One region of the Kitasatospora sp. NPDC017646 genome, then DNA from elsewhere that is predicted to be linked to it. Evidence: riboswitches for the same ligand, from Rfam matches in the RefSeq annotation. Region 1 holds a riboswitch; each other region holds the start of a gene.

Evidence for each region. A riboswitch is a leader RNA that binds a small molecule or an ion and turns the genes downstream of it on or off. The one in region 1 is predicted to bind cobalamin.
Region 2: linked by a shared signal. The riboswitch ahead of ACH4J0_RS22415 (ABC transporter substrate-binding protein) and the one ahead of ACH4J0_RS13910 (cobalamin biosynthesis protein) in region 1 are both predicted to bind cobalamin.
Region 3: linked by a shared signal. The riboswitch ahead of ACH4J0_RS22280 (ribonucleoside-diphosphate reductase subunit alpha) and the one ahead of ACH4J0_RS13910 (cobalamin biosynthesis protein) in region 1 are both predicted to bind cobalamin.

What each region holds. Positions count from the first base shown of each region.
Region 1 covers NZ_JBIRJC010000007.1:78,318-80,573, forward strand. The annotation lists gene ACH4J0_RS13900 (alpha/beta hydrolase) at 1-22, opposite strand, end outside; gene ACH4J0_RS13905 (transcriptional regulator) at 134-829, opposite strand; cobalamin riboswitch at 1,024-1,154, shown strand; gene ACH4J0_RS13910 (cobalamin biosynthesis protein) at 1,268-2,256, shown strand, end outside.
Region 2 covers NZ_JBIRJC010000014.1:54,251-56,506, reverse strand. The annotation lists gene sodX (nickel-type superoxide dismutase maturation protease) at 1-206, opposite strand, end outside; gene sodN (superoxide dismutase, Ni) at 395-790, shown strand; cobalamin riboswitch at 879-1,016, shown strand; partial or broken gene ACH4J0_RS22415 (ABC transporter substrate-binding protein) at 1,343-2,019, shown strand; gene ACH4J0_RS22410 (nuclear transport factor 2 family protein) at 2,098-2,256, shown strand, end outside.
Region 3 covers NZ_JBIRJC010000014.1:22,442-24,697, forward strand. The annotation lists gene ACH4J0_RS22280 (ribonucleoside-diphosphate reductase subunit alpha) at 1-1,403, opposite strand, end outside; cobalamin riboswitch at 1,595-1,738, opposite strand; gene ACH4J0_RS22285 (hypothetical protein) at 2,217-2,256, shown strand, end outside.

The sequences.
Region 1 (2,256 bases):
CCGCTGCGGTTCCCCAGCGCATTTCGTTCCCCGCTCTGTTACACGGACCCGGACGGTTTTCGAGCACCAGTCCACCGGGGCTCCGCGCCCCCGGCCACCGGACAGGGCCGTCCGGGGGACGGATCCGGGGCGGTCAGACAGGGATGGCGGGGTCGTGGGTGCTGAGGAGGTGCCAGAAGCGGGGAGTGACGGGTGGGGTGGAGGTGCGGGACTGGGTGGTGGTGCCCCAGTGGGAGGGGACGTGGTGTTCCTGCTGGAGGACGGGGAGGACGGCGGCGAGGTCGGCTTCCGGGACGGGCACCAGGCGGGCGAGCGGGCGCAGGTGGGGCTGCCAGCGGCCGGCCACGCACTGGCGCAGGAGGCCGTCGAGGGCCTCGGCGCGGCCGGTGGCCTCGACCAGTTCGGTCAGCCGCAGGCCCAGCACCTGGGCGAGGGCGTGGGTCTGGTCCGGGTCTCCGTCCCAGTGGCCGGTCAGTTCGGCCTGCCGGTAGGCGGGCAGCGTCACCCCGGTCCGCTCGGCGACGGTTTCCTGGCCGAGCTCCCGGGCGAGGCGGTGGTCGCGCAGGCTCACCGGACGGCCGTCCATCAGCTGGGCGGCCGGGCACCAGAGGGCGCGGGCCAGGGCGATGAACTCGGGCTCGCCGGGGCGCAGCTCGCCGTCCTCCCAGGCGAGCACGTGACCGGGCAGCAGCCGTACGCCGTGCGCGGCCATGCCCTCGGCGACCTGCTCGGGGGTCAGTCCGAGGCCGGCCCGGTGGGCGCGGGCGGCCCCGGGGGAGAACGGTACGGGGGACGGGGCGGCAGTGGTGGGGGACTTTCTGCGGCGCATGGCACCGAACCGTAGGTGTGGCCCCGGGCCCGTCCCAGCCGCCGAACGCACGAAGTGGAGCTGACGGGCCCTCCCCCGCGCTGGGCGATCGCACAGGGCCGGTACCGGTCGCGGGTGTGACCGACCCCTCCTTGACCTCGGTTGACTCCCGGTTCGGCCGCGTGATGGGATCCTGGGGCCAAACGGAGGCATGGAGAGGAAGCCGGTGCGAGTCCGGCGCGGTCCCGCCACTGTCACCGGGGAGCACGTTCGGAATCGCCACGGCGGGCCGTCAGGAGCCGCTGGAAGGCCCGGGGGTGCGTCCGACCCGGAAGCCAGGAGACTCTCGCCCCCGGTACGTCGATCCAGGGCGCGGACCCTGAGTGAGGACACCCACGCGATGCAGGCTGCCCCGCCCCGTCGGACTCCTGGCACCCCGCTGCCGAGCAGCCCGCCGCCGTGCGCCCCCTGACCCGCGCCGCCGCCTTCGCGCTGGGCGCCGTCGCGGGCTACGCCGCCGACGCCCGTTTCGCCGACCCGCGCCGCGGCCACCCGGTCGCCCTGTTCGGCAGCGCCGCGACCCGCCTGGAGCGGCGCGTGTGGCGCGACGACCGTGCCGCCGGAGCCGGGTACACGGCGCTGTGCGTGGGCGCGGTCGCGGCCGGTGCGCTGGCCCTGGACCGCACGGTCGGGCGCCGTCCGCTGGGCCGCGCCGCGCTGGCGGCCGCCGCGACCTGGACGGTGCTCGGCGGCACCTCGCTCACCCGGGAGGCCCGCACCATCGGCCGTTCGCTGGCCGCGGGCGATCTGACGGCCGCCCGGGAGCGGCTGCCGCACCTGTGCGGGCGCGATCCCAGCGCGCTGGACGGGCAGCAGGTCGCCCGGGCGGTGGTCGAGTCGGTGGCCGAGAACACCGCCGACGCCGTGGTGAACGCGCTGGCCTGGGGCGCCCTGGCGGGCACCCCGGGGCTGCTGGCCTTCCGCGCCGTGAACACCCTGGACGCCATGGTGGGCCACCGCTCGCCCCGCTACGCCCGCTTCGGCTGGGCCTCGGCCCGGCTGGACGACGTCGCGGGCTGGCCGGGCGCCCGGCTCACCGCGCTGCTGACGGTGGCCGCCGCGCCCGAGCCGCGGACCGCCTGGCGGGTCTGGCGCCGGGACGGCTCCGCGCACCCGAGCCCGAACGCCGGCCAGGCCGAGTCGGCCTTCGCGGGCGCGGTGGGCGTACGGCTGGGCGGGACGCTCCGGTACCCGCACGAACCGAAGGGCGCCCCGGAGCCGAGAGCGACGAGCGAGGAGCCCCCGGAGGCGAGTGCGGAGCCACGTGAGCGGGTGGAGCACCGGCCGGTGCTGGGCGCCGAGTTGCGGCCGGTGACGGTGGACGACATCGAGCGGGCCTGCACGCTGTCCCGGCGGGTGGGCGCGCTGGCGCTGGGTACGACGGTCGC
Region 2 (2,256 bases), on a different contig from region 1:
TCGGCGGCCCGCTTCACCACCAGCAGGTCCTGCTGGAAGGGGTGCCGGAACAGCACCACCGCGCCGGGCCGGATCGGCGCGCCGTAGCGGACCAGCAGCTGGTCGCCCTCGCGCAGGGTCGGGACCATCGACGGGCCCGCCACGTCGACCAGTCCGAACGGCAGCACGCCGCCGCCCGCGCCCCGCGGTTCCGTGCTCCGCGCCACGACTCCTCCTCCCGGACCGGCCCGGCCCGGCCCGGCCCCAGTCTGCCGTACGGACCGCCATCCGTTCGATGTCCGGATTACCCCGGTTCCGGGTCCGCCTTTTGCCCTAGGCCCACCGCCCGGCCGCGAAACCCGGAGGCCGGAAGGGTAGTCTCGGGCGCGGGAAGACGATCTAAGGAAGGACTCCCATGTTCTCTCGTCTGTTTGCACCGCGTGCCACCGCTCACGCCCACTGCGACCTGCCGTGCGGTGTGTACGACCCGGCGCAGGCCAAGCTGGAGGCCGAGTCGGTCAAGGCCACCCAGGAGAAGTACCAGGCCAACGAGGACCCGCACTTCCGCGCCCGCGCCATCATCATCAAGGAGCAGCGCGCCGAGGCCGTCAAGCACCACATCTCGGTGCTGTGGAGCGACTACTTCAAGGCCCCGCACTTCGAGAAGTACCCCCAGCTGCACAAGCTGATCAACGACACCCTGAAGGCCGCCTCGGCCGCCAAGGCGTCCACGGACCCGGCCACCGGCCAGGCCCTGCTGGACCTGATCGCCGAGGTCGACAAGATCTTCTGGGAGACCAAGCAGGCCTGAGCCTGACGCGTCGCCACCCGACCGCCCCCGTCCGCTCCGTCGGACGGGGGCGGTCGTGCGTTCACGTGCGATCCGCTCTCAGTAAGGACTGCTCGGCTTGAGTGACTGCTATGCTGCCGGGCGTCCGAGGGGGAAGTCCGGTGTGAATCCGGCGCTGACCCGCAACGGTGAGCACGGCCCGAAACGTCGTGCCAGCCCGATCGCCCCGGTCGCTGAACTCCCGACAACTCGCCGCGGACTGCGAGGGGAAGGCGCCCGAACACGCCCCCGGACGGCGCCCGCCCCGGCACGCCCTGCGGCCCGAGGCAAGGCGCGACCGCAGTGAAGGACCCCGTTCGCCGAACACCGACCGTCCCGCTCGCCGTCGGCCTCGCCGCGGCCCTGCTGGTCTCGCTGGTCTGCGGGGTCGCGTTCGGCGCCTCCGGGATCCGACTCCCCGACGTCCTGCGCCTGTTGGCAGCCGGCCTGACGGGCGGTCGGCTGGACGCGGACGAGGCCGCCGCGTACGCGATCGTCTGGGAGATCCGACTGCCGCGCACCGTGCGGGCCGGCCGGATCGTCAAGGAGATCGCCCTGGACGCCAGGGCCGACCTGGTGTTCGCCGGCTGGCACTACGGCTTCGACGAGGGCAGCGGCGTCACCCCGCAGGCGTTCGAGGCCCTCGGCATCGACTCGTACGTGCTCAGCGAGTCCTGCCGCAGCGGCACGGGCAGCGAGCGCGGGGTGATGGAGCCGCTGGACGCGCTCTACACCGACCTGGCCAACCTCGGTGAGATCTTCGACGTCAGGGACCGGGCCGACGAGCTGATCGCCGAGTCCAGGGCGAGGATCGCCGCCGTCCCGCAGCCCGGGCGCCGCCCGTCCGTCTTCCTCTACGACAGCGGGCAGGACAAGCCGTACACCGCCGGGAAGTTCGCCGCCGCGAACGAGATCATCGCCAGGGCCGGCGGGACCGACATCATGGGGGACCTCGCGGACACCTGGGTCACCGCCGGCTGGGAGAGCGTGGTGCGGCGCGACCCCGAGTGATCGTGATCAACGACTACGCGACCCCGGGCGCCGAGCAGAAGCGCGGCTTCCTCAAGTCGTTCCCGCCGCTGGCGAACGTCTCCGCGATCAGGAACGACCGGATCGTGGTCATGGACTACGCCGACCTGGTCGAGAGCCCGCGCAACCCGGCCGCGATCAGCACCCTGGCCGACTTCCTGCGCACCGTTGTGGCCGGCTGACCGGTCCCGGCCGAAGCCCACGGTCGGGCGTACGCTCGAAGGTGCGGAGCCGACGGACCCCACCGGAGGAGCGAGAGCATGAGCACCATGGAGGCCCCCGCCGCCTTCGACACCCGAGCGCTGCGCGAGGGCATCGAGCGCTGCGACGCCGAGGCCCTGCTGGCGCTGTACGCCGAGGACGCCGAGCTGCGCGTGGTCGACCGCAAGACCCAGCCCAGTCACCCCCTGGTGATGCAC
Region 3 (2,256 bases), on a different contig from region 1:
AGGTCGTCGGCGCGAGCACCGAGAGCCACGTGGGCGCCGAGGTTGACCGAGCCGAGGTTGCAGACGGCGGTCTCGGAGTCGTCCGTGACCTCCAGGATCTCGGTGCACAGGTTGGAGGAGTGCACCGTGCGGCCCGGCAGCGCGGTCTGGTTGGCGGCGCGGTTGGAGGCGTCCTTGAAGGTCATCCAGCCGTTGCCGGTCTGCGCCAGGGTGCGCATCATGCGGGCGTAGAGGGTCTGTGCCGGGATGGTGCGGACGGCCTTGCCGGCCAGCTCGGCCTTGCGGTAGGCCTCGTCGAAGTCGGCGCCCCACAGGTCGACCAGCTCGGGCACGTCGGCCGGGGAGAACAGCGACCAGTCGGCGTTGGCGTTGACCCGGCGCATGAACTCGTCCGGGATCCAGTGGGCCAGGTTCAGGTTGTGGGTGCGGCGCGCCTCCTCACCGGTGTTGTCGCGCAGCTCCAGGAACTCCTCGATGTCCGCGTGCCAGGTCTCCAGGTAGACGCAGGCCGCGCCCTTGCGGCGGCCGCCCTGGTTGACGGCGGCGACCGAGGAGTCGAGGGTGCGCAGGAACGGGACGATGCCGTTGGACTTGCCGTTGGTGCCGCGGATCAGGCTGCCGCGCGAGCGGATGCGCGAGTAGGACAGGCCGATGCCGCCGGCGTGCTTGGAGAGGCGGGCGATCTGCGCGTAGCGGCTGTAGATCGAGTCCAGGTTGTCCAGCGGTGAGTCCAGCAGGTAGCAGCTGGACATCTGCGGGTGCCGGGTGCCGGAGTTGAAGAGCGTCGGGGAGGAGGTCAGGTACTCCAGGCGGCTCATCAGGCCGTACAGCTCGGCCACCTCGCGCACCGACTGCTCGGAGTCGCCGACCGCCAGGCCGCAGGCGACGCGGAGCAGGAAGTGCTGCGGGGTCTCGATCACCTTGCGGGTGATCGGGTGGCGCAGCAGGTAGCGGGACTGCACGGTGCGCAGGCCGAAGTACTCGAAGCGGTCGTCGCCCTGGGCGTCGATCAGGGCGTCGAGGGCGGCGGCGTGCTTGGCGACGAAGGCCGCGGTGGTGTCGCCGATCAGGCCCTCGGCGTGGCCGACGGCGATCGAGGCGGAGAAGGAGACCGAGCCCTGGCTGTTCGCCTCGTCGACGATCTCCAGGGCGAGCAGGCGGGCCGCGAGCTTCGAGTACTGGGGGTCCTCGGCGATCATCGACGCGGCGGCGTCCACGGCCAGCCCGCGCAGCTCTGCGAAGTCCGAGCCGGCGTGGCGGCCGCGCAGCGCGGCGGCGGCGACATGACCGGGGTCGACCTCGGTGAGGTCGGCGCTGCGGTCGGTGAGCAGCCGCAGCAGCGCGCCCCCGGGGTCGGAGACCGTCGGGTCGGTGAAGGCGGAGCCGGTGCCCTGGGCGGGCAGGGTGGCTGAGGCAGCGGTGGTCAAGGCGCTCTCTCCTGGCGGCGATCGGCGGCGTGATCGGGGTCACCCGGACCGATCTGGGCAGGGGAGCACGGCGCGAACGCAGGAAAGCGCCGCGCGAGGTGTCTCCCCGGCCCGCCCGCGAGGCCCGGAGGGGTGGTGCTGGGTGCCGGCGCGGCCTCTGCGGGAGGGCCGTGGCGCACGCTGTCGGCAGGTACTCGGACTCGCGGGCACGGCTGCTGGAGCCGCCCGCACACCGCTGCGGGGCAGTCCCGGACTCCCACCGGGTTCCCCTGCATCGACAGCAGGAGTGAGCATACATGTAGTGGTGTCTCAGTGATGCGACACCACATGTAGTGCGCCGTGGTGTGTCGGCGCGATGACCGGTGGTACCGGGGCGGGGGGTGGTTCGTGCCCGTCCGGGGCCGGGAGCCGCGCCTCGGACGAGTCGGAACCGTGCCTCGGACGGGTCGGAACGGTGCCTCGGACGGGCCGCGCCGACGCGCCGGGCGGGCCGGATCCGCGCGCCGGTCGTCCTGGTTTCGATACGGAATGGTCACCGGGCGGATCGATGGTCCGGGGGATGCCCTACGATCTGGGCGCATGAGCGACGGAACCGGCGTACCTGGGCACGGGCCGCAGGGAACGCCTCCCGCCGGGCCGGGGGGCGCACAGAATCAGCAGCCGGCGGTGCCAGGGCCGGTGCCGCCGCCGAGCGGCGGTTTCGGCCCGCCGCCGGCCTCGTACGGGCCGGTGGCGCCGTCCGCGCAGCCGGTCCCGCAGCCCGTCCCGCCGGTGCCCCAGCCTCAGCCGGTGCCCCAGCCTCAGCCGGGCCCGCAGCCGGTGCAGCCGA